Linked DNA regions of Labrenzia sp. VG12. The protein of the gene in region 2 interacts with the protein of the main gene of each other region in a pairwise test. Links are inferred from orthologs where the notes say so. Each region holds a gene or a part of one and is shown on either strand. Other genes may lie near its edges. The genes, in order: dnaE and dnaQ.

Region 1 (11,212 bases), 2.7 Mb from region 2 along the record:
GGCGGCAAAATAGTTCCGGCCCATCACGCGGAACACGATCAGGATAATGAAGAGAGACGCGGCAACAGCTTGCAGCAACATGGTAACCACCAGCACCCCGGCACTGCTGGCGAGCGTCCAGAGTTCCATGCTCATCAGCGACATTGACAGGAACACCGAGAGACTGAACTCGTTGATCAGGTCCATCGACTGCGACCCGGCCGGCGCCTTGGCCTTCTTGAAGACAAGCGGCAACAGATTGGACAGAAGGATGCCCGAAATCAGGCAGGGCACGAAGAGGGGCAGTTTCAGCCCCGCCGCAGAAAGGCTTTCGCTCGCCGAATAACCGATCGCAATCGCCAGATGGATCCAGAGAATGCAGCGCATGATCTCGACATGATTGATCGGTGCCCGTGTCTCGTCCGTCGCAGCAGCTTCTGTCGTTTCGGCTGCACCGTCTTCCGGAATTGCCGTGATGTTGTTTCTGGTAATCAGGTACTTGGCAATGGGACCACCAAGGACACTGGCCAGGATGAGGCCGACCGTGGCCGAAGCGATCCCCAGTTCCGCCGCACCGACAGCCCCGTAGTCAGAGGCAATCGTCGGGCCCCAGGCAATCGCCGTGCCGTGACCACCGATCAGTGAGGCCGTTCCCAGAAGGACACCGGCTTGTGAAGGCATGCCGAACAGAAGCGCTCCGGCCATGCCGACAAAATTCTGAACCACCATGAAGGTCAGTGTCAGGCCAAGCATGATCGCCAGGATCGGACCACCGCGCATCAGGTCGGAAATGCGCGCGTTCAGCCCGACTGTCGTAAAGAAATAGACCAGCAGGAAATCCCGGACGGACAAATCATATTCAATCACCCTGCCCGTCGCGATCACCACAAGAAGCGCGCAGAAGGCAGCTGCCAGTCCGCCACTCACCGGTTCCGGAATGCTGTAGGCCGACAGGATCTTGAAGCGTTTGGTCAGCCGCGCCCCAAGAAAATAGACAATGATGCCAAGCGTGAATGCGGCAAAACTGTCAATCACGATCGGGGAAAGGTCTGCGGCGGGGTCCATGGCAATCTCCGGACTGATCAATGAATTTCTGGCAATAAGCAGGAAAGTCGCGACCGGGCCGTCCTCGGTATTAGCCGGCCGAAGTGGTCACCTTGTTCGGCGCAAGCAGAACATTTCGCAGCCAATCCGGCAACTGCTGTGTCGTCAACAGAACTGCAAACAAAAAAATCGGCCGGTGCTGGACCGGCCGATCTGATGTATTGGCATGGAGGCGTCAGCCGACGAGGCCACCATCCTCGCGCGTGACCGCAATGATGGCCGACCGCGGGACCGACTCGCCGCCTTCCGGCCAGTGGCTGTCGCCGCGCTCACCCGGGTGCTGGATACCGACAAACATCGTCCGGCGGTCCGGCGACCAGGTCAGACCGGTGACTTCACACTCTTTCGGCCCCACCAGGAAGCGGCGGATTTCCCCGGTGACAGGATCGCCCGCAAGCATCTGGTTGTTGCCCTGGCCGGCAAAATCGCCCTCGTTCTTGTAGCTGCCGTCGGTCTGGATCCACAGGAGACCATTGTCATCGAAGGCAAGCCCGTCCGGCGAGTTGAACATGTTGTCGGCATTGACGTTGGCCGAACCGCGATAGGCATCGGAATGCACCGTTGGGTTGCCGGCCAGCACATAGAGATCCCAGGTGAAGCCCGGCAGCGTGTGATCGCCGCCATCCGGACGCCAGCGAACGATCTGACCGTAATTGTTCTTCTCGCGCGGGTTCGGACCGTTTACGGAGGTATCATCCCCTCCGGCATTCGGTTTCACACCACGGTTCTTGTTGTTGGTCAGGCAGCAGTAGACTTCCGCGACATTCGGATTGGCCGCAACCCATTCCGGTCGGTCCATGGTCGTCGCACCGACGGCAGAAGCTGCCTGGCGGGTATGGATCTGGATCTCGGCCTGAGATGCCATGCCGGTGGATTCGGGGGTCAGTGCCACCCAGGTTCCCGTGCCATTCGCGTTGAACTTGGCAACGGAGAGCGTTCCCTTTTCCATCAGCTCATTGGTGTCGACACCCGGCGCATAAACGCCGTCGGAGACATAGCGGTAGAGGAATTCGCCTCGTTCGTCGTCGCCCATGTAGATGACAACGCGGCCGTCATTGTTGACGACGGCTTCGGCGTTTTCATGCTTGAAGCGGCCAAGGGCAGTGCGTTTTTTCGGCGTGGACGTCGGGTCGGTCGGGTCGATCTCGACAACATAACCTACCCGGTTCGGCTCGTTGGGATGTTTGGCAACATCGAACCGCTCATCGATCTTTGCCCAGCCATAGCCCCAGTCGCTCGTGTTGACGCCGTAGCGCTTCATGGCCGGTGTGATGGACTTGGGATTGTCGTCCTGAACGTCTTCGCTGGAGGAGAAGTAGCCATTGAAGTTTTCTTCACAGGCCAGATAAGTCCCCCAAGGCGTCGTGCCGTTGCCGCAGTTGTTCCAGGTACCGAGCGTTTTGGTGCCGTTCGGGTCTGCATCGGTTTTCATCAGGTCGTGGCCGGCAGCCGGTCCGGTAATCGCCATTTCCGTCTTCGGCGTAATGCGGCGATTGTAGGGGCTGTCCTTGACAATATGCCACTTGCCGTCGGTGTTGGCGATTTCGACAACCGACACACCATGCGCCATCATGCCCTTGGCAATGTCATCGTCCGATGCCGGTTTTGCATCCGGATTGTTGCCCCAGAGAATGTCCCGGTTGGTGTATTCGTTGTTGACCACCAGAAGCGTCTTGCCGTTGTGCGAGAAGACGTCCATACCGTCAGTGTTGTCGCCAAAGGCGCGCTCCTGGCTGGCAGCCGTGCCGCGGGTCGCATGATCGAATTCCGGTGCGTCGGACCACATCGGGTCCCCCCAGCGCACAAGGATCTCGGCCTTGTAGCCGGCCGGAACCACAACGTCGTCGGCAACGGATGTGCCGATCTGATCGAAGGCAAAGCGGTCGGATGCTGCCTTTGCAACTCCCGGCACCAGGCTGCCTCCAACTGCGGCAAAGCTGCCGAACGCCAGAACGCCGCCCAGGAAGCCGCGGCGGCTCAATGCCGCTTCAACGATCCGGTCGAAATCGCACTCCTCGGGGCGCGGGTTGATCTTTTCGTCGAATTCATCGAACGAGAGCGTGTGGTTCTCGGTGTCTTTCATGAATTTCACTCACTGGCTCACTGAAGATTAGCTGGCTAATGTGTTTACAAGCGCCACCTTAACGATAGGCGCGTCAACTCACAACCTTCGATCAGGCAACCCGTTTGTTGCGGGTTACACGTGGCGCCCGTCGAACCGGGCCTCACGATACCGGTACGGTAGTATCCGCATTTTTAGGTTTGATGACGGCAGCCGTGAAATCGGGCCTTCGGGCAGGCGCAAAGAGGCTGTGATGCCATCAAGTTTCCCCCCACCTGCAACAGTCACAAGAGGTTTAGCCCACCTCCCCGCATTCGTCATGTTACATATTTTTCATCGACTTAATGCCTTCCGGACAAAATCGCCCTGGCTTCTGCTTGGCAAGGTTTGCCGATCCGGCCGGACCAGGCGTAGAGGCATGCCAGGATCCTGTCCGTCGCCGAACCGATCCCGCCGCAATGAGACCGAATGTCCCTCGCGCAAATTTCCCGGAACTTCGAGTCTCGCTCCGTCCCCTTCAGAGCGTTCAAGCCGGCTGGCACCATTCGCTTGAAGGTTCCGCTGCGCGTGACCTTTGTAAGTTCCGGTTTGCAGGCACCTGAAATCTTGTTGCCATGCGCAAACAGGCAGGCCGAAATTCGGCCCTGCCCTTCCTTGACCCCATTGCACAGGGAAGCGACATCCACCTTGCAGGCCGTCATGAGAGAACTTGCGTGCGCGTTACCGCTCGGTGTCGCCATCGCCGCAACGAGAATCGCAGCGCCAAACATTGCTTGCTTGAACCTGCCAGCCATCCGTTGTCACCTCGCAAGATGCAATGGCCCCCAGCCAGAAGCTTCAGGAACGTATCGTAGCGCATCAGATTACGTTACGGAAGCTTGCGGTTCAAATCTTCTCCGTCAGGCTTGCTGACGACCGAAAGCCAATGGGCCGTCCTCGGGATAAACCAGGCACCACTTGACGCATTGCCTTGGCATTTTTACCGATAAGCACTGACAACCACAGGACTGGAAACTTCCCTTGATCACCAAAGGCATCAATCATCTTGGCCTCACCGTCCGCGATCTCGATCAGACTACGGCCTTTTTCACCGAGTTGCTTGGCTGGAAACTGCTGGCCCGGGACGACAGCTACCCCCGCACGACCGTCTCTGACGGTTCAGCCAGGCTGACGCTCTGGCAGGCGGACCGGACAGCGCCGAAGACGGATTTTGACCGGAAAGCCAATATCGGCCTGCACCACGTTGCCCTTGAAGTCGAAACGGAAGACGATCTGAATGCACTCGCCGGCAAGATAGAGGCCTGGCCCGGGGTGACGATCGAATTCGGCCCGGAACCACTTGGCAATGGTCCGCGCAAGCACATGATGTTTGCCGAACCCGGCGGCATCCGTCTTGAAATCATCTGGGCTGCTGGCCAATAGCGAACCGGCGCTCGGCAGTCGTCAGGCCAACTGAACGTCCGTAACGCCCGGAACCGCCTTCAGCGCCCCAGCGATTTCCGGAGACAATCGGAATCTGCCTGGAAGCTTGACCTCGACTTCACGCGCGCCGTTCTCCAGAAGCACGATCACGGTGACATCGCCCTCACCACGCACCTGAAGCTGTTTGGCGAGGCTCTGGATCGGGCGCTCGTCGCGCACGAAGACGCGCATGCTCTTTTGAAGCCGCGCAGCCATCTTGTCGATCGGGTCGACCTGCTCGATGCGCAAGGACGGCTCGTCATCGCGCATGTCCGCGCCCACAAGAACGATAACCGAACGCCCGGCCTGCAACACATCCCGGAACTGTTCCAGCTTCTCCCGGAACAGCAGCGCCTCGTATTGCCCGGTGGCGTCGGAGAGCCGGGCAATGCCCATACGTGTGCCGCTCTTGGTCTTGCGTTCCTGCATCGACACAACGGTGCCGGCCAGCCGGCCGTGAGAAGCCCCCTGTTTGACCGCTTCGGCAAATTGCGTCCAGGGCTGCGCCCGCATCTTCTTCAGGACCGACGCGTATTCGTCGATCGGGTGTGCCGAGAGATAAAAGCCGATGGCTGCATGTTCGCGCTGCAGCTTTTCCTCGTTGGTCCAGCCATGGACCTCGTCGAGCTGAAGCGGTTCCTCGCTGTCGCTGCCGCCAAAGAGCTCGTCCTGCCCGAGCGTCCTGTTTTCCTCGCTGCGCTGTGCCAGACCCATGATCCGGTCAAGGCCCTCGAACACCTTGGCTCTGCTGGGCTCCAGTTCATCGAAGGCGCCGGCGGCCACCAAGTTTTCAAGCGTACGCTTGTTGAGCGCCCTTGGTGAAATCCGCCGCGCAAAATCCCCGAGGCTCTTGAACGGCGTGTCGCCCCTTACTTCGACGATGTGTTCGACCGCCTGCTCACCGACCCCCTTGATGGCGCCCATGGCGTAAAGGATCTGGCCATCGGCGACGTCGAAATAGACCTGAGATCTGTTGATCGACGGCGGCACGATCTCGATGCCCATGCGCCGGGCTTCCTGGCGGAAATCGCCCAGCTTGTCGGTGTTGCCGAGATCCAGCGTCATGGACGCAGCCATGAACTCCACAGGGTGGTTCGCCTTCAGCCAGGCCGTGTGATAGGAAACCAGCGCATAGGCGGCCGCGTGCGACTTGTTGAAGCCGTAGTTGGCAAATTTGGCCACCAGGTCGAAGATCGTTCCCGCCTGGGTCTTGTTGATGCCGCGCTCAACGGCGCCGTCGACAAAACGCGCCCGCTGGACTTCCATTTCAGCGGCAATCTTCTTGCCCATCGCGCGGCGCAGAAGGTCAGCTTCACCAAGCGAATAACCGGACAGAACCTGCGCGATCTGCATCACCTGCTCCTGGTAGACGATGATGCCATTCGTCTCCATCAGGATCGGCTCCAGCAGCGGATGCAGGCAGTCCGGCTCCTGTTCGCCGTGTTTCACCGCGTTATAGACCGGAATGTTTTCCATCGGCCCTGGCCGGTAGAGTGCCACAAGCGCAATGATGTCCTCGAACCGGTCCGGTTTCATACCGGCGATGGCCCGGCGCATGCCCTGACTTTCCAGCTGGAACACACCAAACGTCTCGCCGCGCGCGAGAAGTTCATAGGTCTTCAGATCGTCGATGGGCAGGCCGGCGACATCCACGTTAATCCCGCGCCGTTCGATCAGTTTCACGGCCGTGTCGATCACGGTCAGCGTTTTCAGCCCGAGAAAGTCGAACTTAACAAGCCCGGCCTCCTCGACCATCTTCATGTTGAACTGGGCGACCGGCATGTCGGACCGCGGATCGCGATAGAGCGGCACGAGCTGTTCCAGCGGGCGGTCACCGATCACCACGCCGGCCGCGTGGGTCGAGGCGTGACGGTAAAGCCCTTCCAGCTTCTGCGCCATGCCGAGCAGACGCTCGACGATCTCCTCTTCCCTTGCCGCTTCGCGCAGGCGCGGTTCATCCTCGATCGCCTGCCCCAGTGTGACCGGATTGGCGGGGTTTGCCGGCACCAGTTTGCACAGACGGTCGACCTGGCCGTAAGGCATCTGCAACACGCGGCCAACGTCGCGCAGAACGGCCCGGGCCTGAAGCGATCCAAAGGTAATGATCTGCGCCACCTGCTGGCGGCCGTATTTTTCCTGGACGTAACGAATGACCTCTTCACGCCGGCTCTGGCAGAAGTCGATATCGAAATCCGGCATCGACACACGTTCCGGATTGAGAAAGCGCTCGAACAGCAGCGAAAAGCGCATCGGGTCCAGGTCGGTAATCGTGAGTGCCCAGGCCACCAGCGACCCGGCACCGGAACCGCGACCCGGCCCGACCGGGATGTCATGTGCCTTCGCCCACTTGATAAAGTCGGCAACGATCAGGAAGTAACCCGGGAATTTCATCCGTTCGATGATGCCGGTCTCATAGTCCAGCCGTTCCCAGTAATCCTTTTCCTCAAGCCCCGGCGCCAGGCCGTGGGCATCAAGACGCGCCTGCAGGCCTTCGCGGGCCTGGCGCATCAGCTCGGCCGATTCCGCGCGTTCCGCTTCTTCCGGATCAGCATCGGCGCCTGCAAAACGCGGCAGGATCGGTGCCCGCTTGAGCGGGCGAAAGCTGCAGCGACGGGCAATCTCGACCGTCGACGCCAGAGCCTCCGGCAGGTCCGCGAACAGTGCGCACATTTCGGCCCGGCTCTTGAAATAGTGTTCCGGCGTCAGCCTGCGCCGGTCATCCTCTATCAGAACCCGCCCTTCGGATATACAGATCAGGGCGTCGTGGGCTTCATAGTCCTCACGCTTGGGAAAAAACGCCTCGTTGGTTGCAACGATTGGCAGGTCAAGCTCATAGGCAAGGGCCAGAAACGCGTCCTCGGTCTTGCGCTCGGCTTCCATGCCGTGACGCTGGATCTCGACGTAACACCGGCCGGAAAACGCGTCTGCAAGGGTTCGAAGCCGGGTCTCGGCCAGGTCCTTTCGGCCCGCCAGCAAGGCCGCGCCGACAGGTCCCGAGACGCCTCCGGTCAACACGATCACATCATCGGACTTGGACAGGAGATACTGCGCCGAAACATGGGGCCGCAGACCGGTCTCTGTATCCAGGAAGGCCCGCGAGGTCAGTTCCATGAGGTTGCCGTAACCGGCTTCCGTCATGGCAATCACGACAACATCCGCAAGGACAGGCTCTCCCTTGCGCGCGCCTTCCAGACCATCATCAAAGAACACCGACAGCTGGCAGGCCGTGATCGGCTGAATGCCACTTCCCCAGGCCTTGCCGGCAAACTCCTGAGCACCAAAGAGATTGTTCGTATCGGCAATCGCCAGGGCCGGCTGGTTGTCAGCCGCCGCCAGATCCAGAAGTTTCTTGATCGGCAGCGCGCCTTCCAGCAGCGACAATGCCGAGTGCACTCTCAGATGGACATAGCCCGGCCCCGCCTGACCACCGCCATCAGGCACACCGGCACCATTTTCACGAGAAGGATCGGCAACAGAGCCGGACATAGCGCACCTACGACATCTTCCAGGAATCAGCTTTTCAGTGAAGCTGTTTCATGGACGTCTGTCGAGATGACAGAGCCGTCGTCCCCGCTGTTCTTTTCACCGGCAAGCTCTTGCACGTGGCACGGCGAAAGGAGCGCCTCGGAAGCACGCTCATAGACAACGGCAGGATCTTAGTGAACGGAAAACAGCACGTCGCCCCAGACGGCGAGCGTGGTGCAGAAGCAGACGAGAGACCCGAATGCGGCAAAATCACGAGCGATATGGAACATGTCGTCCTCCAAGCTTTATGCCTTGCGTAAGGGGACTATGTTCCATTTCTGTTCCCTTTGCAAGCGCTTTTTGTTCCACTTGCCAGCAGGCAAATCAAATTCTCTGAAATCTTTGCGTTTTTGCTTTGTTCACGCCAAACTCAGCCCTTTGAAATCATGGATCTCGAAGGAGCCACAAGCGTCGGCGTTTCTTTATTGTCGGGCAATCTGATCCGGCTAAAGGTCCTTGACCAGACCGTCCTGAAGCGTGATTGCGCGGTCCATACGCCCGGCAAGCTCCATGTTGTGGGTGGCAAACAGTGTCGCCACGCCTGAAGCACGCACCAGTGCTGACAGGGCATCGAACACATAGGCCGCAGTCTTGGGGTCAAGATTGCCGGTGGGTTCGTCCAGCAACAGGATGCGCGGCGCGTTCGCCACCGCGCGGGCAACGGCTACACGCTGCTGTTCACCACCGGAAAGTTCGGACGGCCGGTGTTTGCCGCGCTCGCCGAGCCGCATGTAGCTGAGCAACTCGTCCGCCCGCTCCGCCGCCACCTTTTTCGGCAGGCCGCGGATCATCTGCGGCATCATGATGTTTTCCTGCGCGGTAAACTCCGGCAGCAGATGATGGAACTGGTAGACGAAGCCGATATCATTGCGCCGGATAGCGGTGCGCTCGGCATCCGAGAGGTCCGAGCAATTGACCGGACCGAGGAAAACATCGCCATCATCCGGTCGCTCCAGCAATCCGGCTATGTGCAACAGGGTCGATTTGCCGGTGCCGGATGCAGCAACAAGGGCGACCATCTCGCCGGCCTCGATCCGGAGATTGGCCCCTTTCAGGATATGAAGCTCCCTGTCCCCCTCATCGAAACTGCGTGTGATGCCAGACAGTTCCAGGGCAGCAGGCGCAAGGCCCGGGGTGCGTCGCGGGTCAACGGCCATGTTCATCTCCCGTCTCCCTATTCATACCTGAGTGCTTCGACAGGATCGAGTCGGGCTGCCCGCCAGGCCGGATAGACGGTCGCCAGCAGCGAGAGACCAAGCGCCATGATAAGGACCGTTATGGTTTCGCCGCTGTCGATTTCCGCTGGAAGTTTCGACAGGAAATAAAGTTCTTCGGAGAAGATCTCCGTGGTCGTCATCCAGGAAACGAATTGCCGGATGCTTTCAATGTTCAGGCAGACCACCAGGCCGAGAACAAAACCTGCCAACGTTCCGACGCAGCCGATGCTCGCGCCAGTAATGAGGAACACCCGCATGATCGCACCGCGCGTTGCACCCATGGTTCGCAAGATGGCGATGTCCTTGCCCTTGTCCTTCACCAGCATGATCATGCCCGAAATAATGTTGAGTGCGGCCACAAGAACGATCAGGAACAGAATGATGAACATCACGTTCCGCTCCACTTCCAGGGCGGAAAAGAATGTGACATTGCGCTGACGCCAGTCAGTGACGAAGGTGGGGCGACCGGCTGCCTCTTCAAGCGCCGGTTTCATCACGCCGACATTGTCCGGATCGACCACGTAGATCTCGATCCCGGTCGCCTTGGTGTCCATGTTGAAATAGGCCTGCGCTTCTTCCAGCGGCATGAACAGGAAGGTGGCGTCATATTCGCTCATGCCGATCTTGAAGATCGCAGTAATCGGGTAAGCCTTGAGGCGCGGCGTCACCCCCATCGGGGTAACGCTGCCCCGTGGCGAGATCACGGTGATATTGTCGCCAACCGTCAGCCCCAGCTGGGCTGCCATGTTGGTGCCGATCGCAACACCCTCGCCTTCGGCAAAGCCGTCGAGCGTTCCAAGCTGGATATTGTTTGCGATCAACGGCATGCGGCGAATGTCGCTTTCATAAACGCCGCGCACCAGGGCACCCAGATTGCCGGCTGGTCCGGACACAAGCGCCTGACCTTCGACAAACGGCATCGCGGCCACGACATCGGGAACCGTTTCGAGTTTTGGCGCAACAACGTCATAGTCGGTCAGCGGCAAATCGATCGGCTGGACCAGCATGTGCCCATTGATACCAAGGATCTTGCTAAGCAGCTCCGTGCGGAAGCCGTTCATCACCGCCATGACGATGATCAGTGTCGCAACCCCGAGCATAATCCCGGCAAAGGAAAAGCCGGCAATCACGGAGATAAAGGTTTCCCGTCGCCGCGACCTCAGATAGCGGCCGGCAATCATCCATTCGAAGGGAGAAAAAGGGCGCGTCGTATCCGCCGGCTTGCGACCGTCGTCAATATCCGCCGTGTCTACCGCTGTCATTGTCCATCCATTTCAGCCATGCCCCGGCGGCGCGCCGTTTAAAACGCGCCGAATCCCTATGCCAAAGCATCGACGGATGGCTTTAGTCCGTCAATGCCGCGGTCAGCTTGTTCAAGGCGGCTTCCGGGGAAAGCATTTCCTTTTCCCCAGTTGCGCGGTCCTTGACTTCAAGAAGGCCGTCTTTCAGCCCTCGCGGTCCCGCCACCACCTGGTAAGGCAGGCCGATCAGGTCCATCGTCGCAAACTTCGCACCTGCCCTCGTATCGGTGTCGTCGTAAAGAACTTCCATGCCCGCTGCCTCCAGCTTGGCATAAAGGTCTTCAGACGCGGCGTCCGTCAGCTCATCACCCGGTTTCAGATTGACCAGCCCGACATGGAACGGGGCAACCGACTTCGGCCAGATGATTCCGTTGTCGTCATGATTGGCTTCGATCAAGGCACCAAGAAGGCGTGAAACGCCAACACCGTAGGAGCCCATGTGCACCGGAACCTCTGTGCCCTCGGCGGTGGCGACTTTCGCGCCCATGGCTTCGGAATACTTGGTGCCGAAATAGAAGATGTGGCCAACCTCGATGCCCCGGGCTGAAACGCGCGTCTCCTCC
Region 2 (10,092 bases):
CGCCAATGCTCAGGAACACGATCCCGGAGACAAAACAGATCAGGCCGAAACAGATCATCAGGATCAGGAAACCATTCGGGCCAAGAGACCGGTGTGGCGTCAGCACGGCTGTAAAAAACGGCCGGTTGCGCCGCTCAAAATCGTCCTCCGGCTCGGGTTTCGGATTGTTCTCGCTCATGAGGTCTGATTATAGAGAGAACATGAGCCAAGCAAAGAGCCCCGCCGCCGCCAAGGCATCCAAACGCCCCGCCTCGAAAGCCAAGCCAAAACGGAAAGCGCCCTCCGTGGACAATCCGGGCAGGGTCCTGAAACGGTCTCGCTATTCCAAGGCCGAGACCTACGCCATTTTCCAGCGCTTTCATGCCGACAATCCGGAACCGGAAGGCGAACTTGACTATGTCAACGCCTATACGCTGCTGGTCGCCGTGGTCCTGTCGGCACAGGCAACCGATGTCGGTGTCAACCGGGCAACCAAACACCTGTTCGAGATTGCCGACACACCTGAGAAGATGGTCGCGCTGGGCGAAGACAAGGTGCGCGAGGAAATCCGCACCATCGGTCTTTTCAAGACCAAGGCCAAGAACGTCATTCTCCTGTCCGAACAGCTGATCAGAGATCATGGCGGCGAGGTTCCGGAAGACCGCGAAGCGCTGGAAAAGCTGCCCGGCGTCGGCCGCAAGACCGCCAATGTGGTGCTGAACATCTTTTTCGGGCATCCGACCATTGCCGTCGACACCCACCTTTTCCGCCTCGGCAACCGTATCGGCATCGCACCGGGCAAGACGCCACTGGATGTCGAAAAGGCGATGGAAAAGGCGGTGCCCAAGGAGTTTTCCCTGCATGCCCACCACTGGCTGATCCTGCATGGGCGCTACATCTGCAAGGCGCGCAAACCGGAATGCCGGCGCTGCGTCATCTACGATCTCTGCCGCAGCCCGGAAAAGGAACCTTTCGACGCCGTTCCGGAGATCGCTCTTCGCACCAAAGCCCAGATCGACAAGGAGAGCGCCGCGTGACCTTTCCGCTTGGACCTTTTCCGACCAGCGAACGCCTGCGTTTCCGCCTGCCGTCTCCCAACGATGCCGTTTTTTACCAAACGCTGATGAGTGAGCCCGACTACAAGCGGTTCATCCATGACTACGGAATTGACAGCCCGGAAGACGCGGCCACCTACATCAAGTCAAAGTCGCTGGTCCGGTTTGCCGCCCAGGGCGTTGGGCTGTGGCTGGTGGAATTGAAGGAGACGGGTGAACCGATCGGCGTCTGCGGTCTGGTGGTGCGCAAGGAGCTGAAATACCCGGATCTCGGATTTGCCTTTCTGTCCTGTCACCGCGGCAAGGGATATGGACGGGAAGCCGGCCAGGCTGTTCTGGATTTTTCCGCAGGTGAACTCAACTTGCGCACTCTTTGCGCGATCACCCATCCGGACAATGACCGCTCCGCCAACCTGCTGCTCAAACTGGGGTTTGAGCCCAGCGGACAGCGCCATCTGGAGGAGATCGGCTCCACCGCCAACTACTATGTCTGGAAACTGCGCTACGTCGAAGCCGGTCTCGGCTGACGGTCAGCGCTTTTCGCGCACCCGGACAACCACATCGACACGCACGACTTCCATGCCTTCCGGTGCTTCCGGCAGGCTGCCGATGCCAACACCTTCGCCCGGAATGTCGATCACCCGGTTTTCGCCTTCAATGAAGAAGTGGTGGTGATCGGAGGTGTTGGTGTCGAAATAGGTCTTGTTGCCATCGATCGCGACTTCACGCAGAAGCCCGACTTCGGTGAACTGGTGCAGCGTGTTGTAGACGGTTGCCAGCGAGACCGGCACGTTGGCGGCCACGGCTTCCTCATGGAGCAACTCGGCGGAGATATGACGGTCGCCCTTCGAATAGAGCAGTTCCGCCAGGGATACACGTTGGCGTGTCGGCCGCAGACCCGCTGTCCGCAGCATGCCGGTCACATCCTTGCCGGCAATTTCTGATGCCATGTGTGTTGTCATTCCGTTCCGATCCAGGTCTTCAAACACGGTTTTGTGGGCGCAATCAGCGCGCGGCAAGCTTGTTTTCCGGCCGCGTTTCCACGATCATGGGCCTATATCTGCCATTTCTTGCACCCAAGATGCAAGTTTTAAACGACAGGTCCGATCCGGCAAGGGAGGCCGGACAACGTCACGGATAATGCTGAAATCGAGTAAAAGACCGGAAAAACCCAGCAACTTCGCGCAAGTGACATCTTTCGGTCATGGTTCCCCTGTGGTAGGAAGGCGCCGCAATCGAACCGAAAACAAACCAATCCGGCCCTTGTCTGAACGCGGGCGGGACACAAAAAACGGATCCTGAATGACCGAGCGCCGCTCCAGCTACGATTATGAAGACCTGCTCGCCTGCGGCCGCGGCGAGCTGTTTGGCCCGGGCAACGCACAATTGCCGCTGCCGCCGATGCTGATGTTCGACCGGATCACCGATATCTCGGAAACCGGCGGTGAGTATGACAAGGGATATGCCCGCGCCGAGTTCGACATCAAGCCGGACCTCTGGTTCTTCCCGTGTCACTTCCAGGGCAATCCGATCATGCCGGGCTGCCTCGGACTGGACGCCCTTTGGCAGCTGACCGGCTTTCACCTTGGCTGGCAGGGTCTGGAAGGCAAGGGCATGGCGCTCTCGACCGGCGAAATCAAGTTCAAGGGCATGGTCACGCCGGACGTCAAGCTGGTTGAATACGGCATCGACTTCAAGCGGGTCATGAAGGGCCGTCTGGTGCTGGGCATTGCCGATGGCTGGCTGAAAGCCGACGGTGAACAGATCTACAAGGCAACCGACCTGCGCGTGGGCCTGTCAAAAGTCTGACACCCATTCGCATGATCGACTGTTTCGCCGGCGCTTCTTTCTGATTGGAAGCGCCGGTTTGCATATTACATACAGGCCGGCAGGCTGCTGAACTCCTTGAAGCCATGCCGTGCCGGATAAGACCATAGGAGTCCGCAATGAGACGCGTTGTCGTCACCGGTCTGGGAATCGTATCTTCCATCGGATCAAACGCACAGGAAGTGCTGGCCAGCCTCAGGGAAGGCAAATCGGGCATCAGCTTTGCTCCGGATTACGCCGAACACGGCTTCCGCAGCCAGGTGCACGGCATGCCGAATGTCGATATTCCCTCGCTGATCGACAAGCGTCAGCTGCGGTTCATGGGCGATGGTGCCGCCTATAACTACATCTCCATGGAGCAGGCGATCGCCGATTCCGGGCTTGAGGAGAGCGATATCTCCAACACCCGCACCGGCCTGATCATGGGCTCCGGTGGGCCGTCCACCAAGAACCTGTTCCAGGCGCACCAGATCGTTCTGGAAAAGGGCGCACCCAAGCGCATGGGCCCGTTCATGGTGACCCGCGGCATGAGCTCGACCAACTCTGCCTGCCTGGCAACACCGTTCAAGATCAAGGGCATCAACTATTCCATCACCTCGGCCTGCTCGACCTCCGCGCACTGCATCGGGGCAGCCACCGAACAGATCCAGTTCGGCAAGCAGGACGTGATGTTTGCCGGTGGCGGCGAGGAACTCGACTGGACCCTGTCCTGCCTGTTCGACGCCATGGGCGCCATGTCTTCCAAATATAACGACACCCCGGAAACAGCTGCCCGTGCCTATGACGCAACCCGCGACGGTTTTGTCATTGCCGGTGGTGGTGGTGTTGTCGTTCTGGAGGAACTGGAACACGCCAAGGCCCGTGGCGCGAAAATCTATGCCGAAGTCACCGGCTATGCCGCCAATTCCGACGGCTACGACATGGTGGCCCCGTCCGGGGAAGGCGGCGAGCGCTGCATGCGTCTTGCCATCGAAACCCTTGGCGATCGCAAGGTCGACTACATCAACACGCACGGCACCTCGACCCCGGTCGGCGATGTCGGCGAGATCGAGGCGATCCGCCGGGTCTTCGGCGAAAACCAGCCGCCGGCGTCCTCGACCAAGTCGCTCACCGGCCACAGCCTGGGCGCGACCGGTGTCCAGGAAGCGATCTATTGCCTCCTGATGCTGCAGAACGATTTCATCACGGCCTCGGCCAATGTGAACGAACTCGATCCGGCCCTGAAGCCGGAGGAAATCGTCACTGAGCGGGTCGACAATGCCGGCCTCGACACGGTCCTTTCCAACAGCTTCGGCTTCGGCGGCACCAACGCCTCGCTTGCGCTGTCGCGCTATCACGGTTGAGGAGCTTTGAATGTCTGAACTGATGAAGGGCAAACGCGGCCTGATCATGGGCGTTGCCAACGATCACTCCATTGCCTGGGGGATCGCCAAGACCCTTGCCGATCACGGCGCCGAACTTGCCTTCACCTATCAGGGTGAAGCTTTCGGCAAACGCGCCAAGCCGCTCGCTGACTCCGTCGGCTCGAATATCCTCGTCCCGTGCGATGTGGAAGACGTTGCCTCGGTCGACGCGGTGTTTGATCGTCTCAAGGAAGACTGGGGCAGCATCGACTTCCTGGTGCACGCCGTGGCCTTTTCCGACAAGTCGGAGCTGCGCGGCAAATATGCCGACACCACGCGGGAAAACTTCACCCGCACCATGATGATCTCCTGCTTCTCCTTCACGGAGATCGCCAAGCGCGCAGCAGCCATCATGCCGAATGGCGGTTCGCTGGTCACGCTGACCTATGGCGGCTCGACCAAGGTCATGCCGAACTACAACGTCATGGGCGTTGCCAAGGCGGCCCTGGAATCCTCTGTCCGTTACCTGGCCGTGGACTATGGCGAACAGAACATCCGTGTGAATGCGATCTCCGCCGGCCCCGTGCGCACTTTGGCAGGGTCCGGTGTTTCGGACGCCCGGCTGATGTTCAACTTCCAGAAGCGCAATTCGCCGCTTTGCCGGACCGTTTCCCTCGACGAAATCGGCGGAACCGGCCTCTATCTGCTGTCGGACCTGTCCGGCGGCGTCACCGGCGAAGTGCATTTTGTCGACAGCGGCTACAACATCATGTCCATGCCACGCCTCGAAGAGCTGAAGGCTCAGGAAGTCAAGGCAGACTGAAGCTGCTGACTGGCTGGAATCGAAAAAGGCGGCCGACTGGCCGCCTTTTTTTATTTGTCCCGGTCTCAGCTAACGCCGAACCGGGATGACAAGGAGAGGAAGATGCTCAAACAGCCAATTCACAGGCTCGAGAAAGTCACTGCTTCCCCGATCAGTCCTCCAGGGTCTCGTCGGGATAAACGCCGAAGAGACGCGTCTGGTCGAGCCAGCCGTCGTAATTGTCGCCATTGACCCGGCACCAGCCACCGGCACATTCGGTGATGGATGTCAGGACGAAGGGTTCCAGTTCGGCGACAATATTGGCATCGGACCGGGACCGGGCACGCAGCGGTGTCAGATTGGACTTTTCCCAGGGCGTGATCAGGGCCGTCCGGCGGCCCGACAGGAGCGAGTGGAACACCCAGCCGGTCTTGCCTTCCCAGTCACGGATCTGGCGCCAGTTTTCGAACTCCTGGATGATTTCCACCGGCAAACCGGACTGGACGAATGTCCAGGCAATCTTGTGTTCCCGGGACGGGCCGATGCGCACGTTCACCCGGTCGGATTTGAGGCTGACAAAGCGCGGCAACGGCAAATCGGTGGCCCGGGTTCCGTTTCCCTGCGCCCAGGCGGAAGCCGGCACGGCGGCAAGCCCGACCACAAATGCCATGAGACACAGAAAGAGCCGGGTCGCTGCGTACGTAGAAGCCATTATGTCCGGTTGTCCAATTGTTATTGATCGCTGTTCTGAGGCAAAGCTGTAGCGAATAATTTGCGTGAAAACCAGCGTTGGCAATTCCTTCGGCTGGGAAAGCGCGGCGAATGAAACCGATCCCTTGTTTCTGCCGGACCATCTGGTAAGGAAAAGGGTATGGTCTCTTCCGCTCGCGTCACGCGCGGCGTCAAAGTGGTCCCGTTGAGGTTAACAGAACCTTAACGAAGCGCGAAAGGCAGTTTGGTATGGCGAAAAAGAAGCCTGTCGTTGTTGTCACCCGGAAACTTCCGGAAGTGGTCGAAACGCGGATGCGCGAACTTTTCGAAACGCGACTCAATGAAAATGACAGGCCCTTCAGCCAGGCCGAGCTGGTCGAAGCCGTGCGAACGGCCGATGTGCTGGTGCCGACGGTGACCGACCGAATCGATTCGTCCGTCCTGTCTCAGGCCGGCGAAAATCTCAAGCTGATCGCCAATTTCGGCAATGGTGTCGACAATATCGACGTTGTCAGCGCCAACAACCGCGGCATCAATGTCACCAACACGCCGGGTGTCCTGACCGAAGACACTGCCGACATGACCATGGCGCTGATCCTGGCCGTGCCGCGGCGTCTTGCCACAGGCATCAAGGCAATTGAGTCCGGCGATTGGGCCGGCTGGTCGCCAACCTGGATGCTGGGCCACCGGATCTGGGGCAAACGCCTCGGCATCATCGGCATGGGCCGCATCGGACAGGCCGTTGCCCGCCGCGCCAAGGCTTTCGGCATGTCGATCCATTATCACAACCGCCGCCGCCTGCCGGAAGGTGTCGAAGAAGACCTGGAAGCCACCTATTGGGAGAGCCTCGACCAGATGCTGGCGCGCATGGACGTGGTATCAATCCACTGCCCGCACACGCCGGGCACGTTCCATCTCCTGTCCGCCCGCCGGCTGAAGCTCCTGAAACAGGATGCCTATGTGGTCAACACGGCCCGCGGCGAGGTCATGGACGAAAACGCACTCATCCGGATGATCGAAGGCGGGGAGCTGGCGGGAGCCGGTCTCGACGTTTTCGAACACGAGCCTGCGGTCAACCCGAAGCTGGTCAAGCTGGAAAACGTGGTGCTGCTGCCGCATATGGGCTCTGCCACCATCGAGGGCCGTATCGAGATGGGCGAGAAGGTCATCATCAACATCAAGACCTTCATGGACGGCCACCGTCCGCCGGACCGCGTCCTGCCATCCATGCTCTGAGCATCGAAAAGATCTTCAGGCATGACAGAGCCCGGCGAAACGAATTGCTTCGTGTACCCGGCGTCCTTGTCATGGCTGGAAAAACGGGAAGACGGCCGCAATTGGCTGAAATGCCTGCCGGACCTGCTTGCGCAGTGTCGCGACAGGTTTCAGCTGCAGCAGGTTGGGGATCCGTTTTCAAGTGGCAATGTGTCTTACGTTCTGCCCGCTAAACGTCACGGAGCCGACGCGGTCCTGAAACTGCAATTTCCAGATCGGGAATGCCGGTTTGAAGCGGACGCATTGAAGCACTGGGACGGCCAGGGCGCGATCCGGCTGCTTGACCACGCGCCTGACCTGAATGCCATGCTTCTGGAACGTTGCCGGCCCGGGCAATTTCTGGCCGATGATCCTGACGTCGATCCTTTGGCCGTTCTCTCAGGGCTGCTGAAAAACTTGCTGAAACCGGCCGGCCCACCCTTTACGCGCCTTTCAGAAGAAGCAGCGCTCTGGCGAAACAGCCTGGAAAGCGATTGGGAAGATGCGGGAAGACCCTGTGAGCGGCGTCTGGTGGACGCTGCCATGGCGGCGGCCTCGGACCTGCCGAAAGATGAAACCGATCTGGTGCTGCTCCACCAGGATCTCCACGGTCACAACGTCCTGTCCTCAGAACGGAGTGGGTGGCTTGCGATCGATCCGAAGCCCCTGGTCGGCGACCCGGCCTTTTCCTTAAGCCCGATCGTCAGAAGCTTCGAATTCGGACACAGCAAAAACGCAGCGCTTTACCGGCTGGACAGACTGTCGGAAGAGCTTGGCCTTGACCGCGAACGGGCACGGCACTGGACCATTGCCCAGACCATGGCCTGGGCCTTTTCCAGCGACTATTCCGAGCGGCATTTCGAGACGGCGCGGTGGTTGCTCGGCGCCAATTGATCAAAACGCAATACCAATTGAGGCATCACCTTGCCGGTAATCAGTGAATCAAGAACAAGACTTTGGATCAAAGGAGATGATCTCGTCCCGGAAGAGATATCCCGCCTGCTGGAACAAAAACCGGACAGGACCCATCAAAAAGACGAAGTGGTGCTGACGGCACTCGGGCGAAAGCGAACTGCAAAGACAGGCTTTTGGGAAATCTGCGCCGACAATTGCAGACCTGAAAATCTAGACGCCCAAATCCGTGACCTTCTTGCCGCTTTAACTCAAGACACCGCCGTCTGGAGAGAAATTTCAGGACGTTTTCAGATCAGTATTTGCAGTAGTCTGTTTCTGGAGGAAACGATGGGCGGCTTTGATCTCAGCCCTGAGACCATTCAAATGCTGGGAGTGCGGGGCATCGGCCTGGATGTTGACATCTTGGGCACAAGCGACGAGTGACCAGAACGGACAAGCCCGTCAGCCGCCGTATTTCGCCCAAAGCGCCTTTTCGCCCATGCCTTCAAGGAAAGCCTTGTGGGCCTCGAATTCGCTTTCAAGGGCCGGCCGTTTCAGAGGCGTCGGCCGCGGGCGGGCGTTGAAGGTGCCGAGTTCGCCGGGTTCGGTCGAACCGCTTGCCGAAGACGTGTCCTCTTCCTCCGGCATCAGGCCAAGACCCCTTTGCCGTCCGCCGATCAGCTCCAGGTAAACTTCTGCCAGAATTTCCGCATCGAGCAACGCGCCGTGTTTGACACGCTTGGAATTGTCGATGCCATAGCGCGAACACAGCGCATCGAGGGAATTGGGTCCGCTTGGCCGCTTGCGCCGGGCCATGTCCAGCGTGTCGAGCACCTGGTCGTTGGAAATCGTCCGCCGTCCCGCGCGCTCCAGCTCCATGTTGATGAAGCCCATGTCAAAGGCGGCATTGTGGATGACCAGTGTCGCATCACCGACAAATTCGAGAAATTCATCGGCAACCTGCTCAAACAGGGGCTTGTCTCTCAGAAACTCTTCCGAAAGGCCGTGCACCTTGAAGGCCTCTTCCGGCATGTCGCGCTGCGGGTTGATATAGACGTGATAGACATTTCCGGTCGGAATATGATTGATCAGCTCCACGCCGCCGATTTCGACCAATCGGTCGCCGCCGCGCGGATTCAGTCCTGTTGTTTCCGTATCGAAGGAAATTTCGCGCATTTGTCTGCCTTTTGCCTCTTCGATTTACTGTGCAGGTTAGCCGTGAGGAGACAAGGGGACGGGCCGGTTTTCCACGGTGTTCGGGGAAATTCAGGTTAAACAGAGCTGCTACTTGCCACAGCGTCATCCTGAGAAGGACCGCAAGGTCCGGTCCGCGGCAAGCTCCCAACAAGTGGCCCGTCCTTCGAGACGCCGCTAACGCGGCTCCTCAGGATGACGACAGTGGTGGCCGGGGCGAATGCTTCACTCACATTTGTCATTCCCGCGAAAGCGGGAAACCAGGAATCCGTGAGGTTAGATTTCAATTTTTAGAGCCGATTCATGAGGTTACTGGGTCCCCGCTTTCGCGGGGATGACAATAGACAGGGCGAGTTCGGGCCAGACACTCAGTATGACGTTGGTGGGTGAAGCGCGGCTGAGTTGCAAACAACTCGGCCAAAGCGTTCTAACAACAGCCGGCCAGCGCTTTAAGTATCGCCCGGACCTGCCGCTGTGCTGGGCCCATGCCGAGGCCGGTGTCCACCAGGAAGTGGGCGCGTTTCCGTTTTTCCGCATCCGGCATCTGCTTGGACAGGATCGCCTCGAACCGCTCCTTCGTCATGTCGGGCCGTGCAAGGACACGCTGTCGCTGGATCTCGGCGTCCGCGGTCACCACCACGATCACGTCGACCCGCCTTTCACCGCCTGCTTCAAACAGGAGCGGGATATCCATCATCACATGGCGGCGGCGGTCCGCGCGGGCCTTGTCAAGAAAGGCCTGCTCCTCCTCACGTACCAGCGGGTGCACGATGCTTTCCAGCTTTTTCATCGCTTCCGGTTGGCCCAGCACATGCGGGGAGAGCAGCTGGCGGTCGACCCTGCCGTCCCGAACCGTTCCCGGGAATGCAGCTTCCACGAGGGGAGCCGCCCGCCCGGCATACAGCATATGCACCGTTGCATCCGCGTCATGAACGGGCACACCTTCAGCGGCAAACATCTTGGCCGTTGTCGATTTGCCCATGCCGATGGAGCCGGTAAGGCCGATCCGGATCACGCGGTCACTCCAAGATCG

What was found.
Region 1: the proteins of dnaQ (region 2) and dnaE interact in binary tests that used the Escherichia coli proteins (3 or more experiments, as listed by UniProt). The link is inferred for Labrenzia sp. VG12 from one-to-one orthologs.

Annotation. Positions count from the first base shown.
Region 1 is NZ_CP022529.1:1,486,032-1,497,243, forward strand. Bases 4,389-8,416 are described here. They hold dnaE (DNA polymerase III subunit alpha), read right to left. Parts: upstream 8,093-8,416; coding sequence 4,589-8,092; downstream 4,389-4,588. Other genes in these bases: CHH27_RS06830 (VOC family protein), read left to right, coding at 4,389-4,567. Outside these bases: gltS (sodium/glutamate symporter), read right to left, coding at 1-1,044; CHH27_RS06820 (PhoX family phosphatase), read right to left, coding at 1,259-3,166; CHH27_RS28630 (cysteine rich repeat-containing protein), read right to left, coding at 3,487-3,939; more of CHH27_RS06830, read left to right, coding at 4,166-4,388; CHH27_RS06840 (ABC transporter ATP-binding protein), read right to left, coding at 8,578-9,294; CHH27_RS06845 (lipoprotein-releasing ABC transporter permease subunit), read right to left, coding at 9,306-10,610; proS (proline--tRNA ligase), read right to left, coding at 10,693-11,212. UniProt on the Escherichia coli protein: DNA polymerase III is a complex, multichain enzyme responsible for most of the replicative synthesis in bacteria. This DNA polymerase also exhibits 3' to 5' exonuclease activity. The alpha chain is the DNA polymerase catalytic subunit.
Region 2 is NZ_CP022529.1:4,211,262-4,221,353, reverse strand. What follows is about bases 7,185-10,092. They hold dnaQ (DNA polymerase III subunit epsilon), read right to left. Parts: upstream 9,042-10,092; coding sequence 8,328-9,041; downstream 7,185-8,327. Other genes in these bases: CHH27_RS19570 (shikimate dehydrogenase), read right to left, coding at 10,071-10,092; coaE (dephospho-CoA kinase), read right to left, coding at 9,487-10,074; CHH27_RS19585 (DUF4279 domain-containing protein), read left to right, coding at 7,896-8,309; CHH27_RS19590 (aminoglycoside phosphotransferase family protein), read left to right, coding at 7,185-7,865. In the rest of the region: CHH27_RS19635 (DUF2244 domain-containing protein), read right to left, coding at 1-178; nth (endonuclease III), read left to right, coding at 201-1,016; CHH27_RS19625 (GNAT family N-acetyltransferase), read left to right, coding at 1,013-1,561; iron response transcriptional regulator IrrA, read right to left, coding at 1,565-1,984; 3-hydroxyacyl-[acyl-carrier-protein] dehydratase FabA, read left to right, coding at 2,337-2,843; fabB (beta-ketoacyl-ACP synthase I), read left to right, coding at 2,981-4,204; enoyl-ACP reductase FabI, read left to right, coding at 4,215-5,027; CHH27_RS19600 (SH3 domain-containing protein), read right to left, coding at 5,179-5,718; CHH27_RS19595 (D-glycerate dehydrogenase), read left to right, coding at 5,967-6,953; more of CHH27_RS19590, read left to right, coding at 6,975-7,184. UniProt on the Escherichia coli protein: DNA polymerase III is a complex, multichain enzyme responsible for most of the replicative synthesis in bacteria. The epsilon subunit contain the editing function and is a proofreading 3'-5' exonuclease.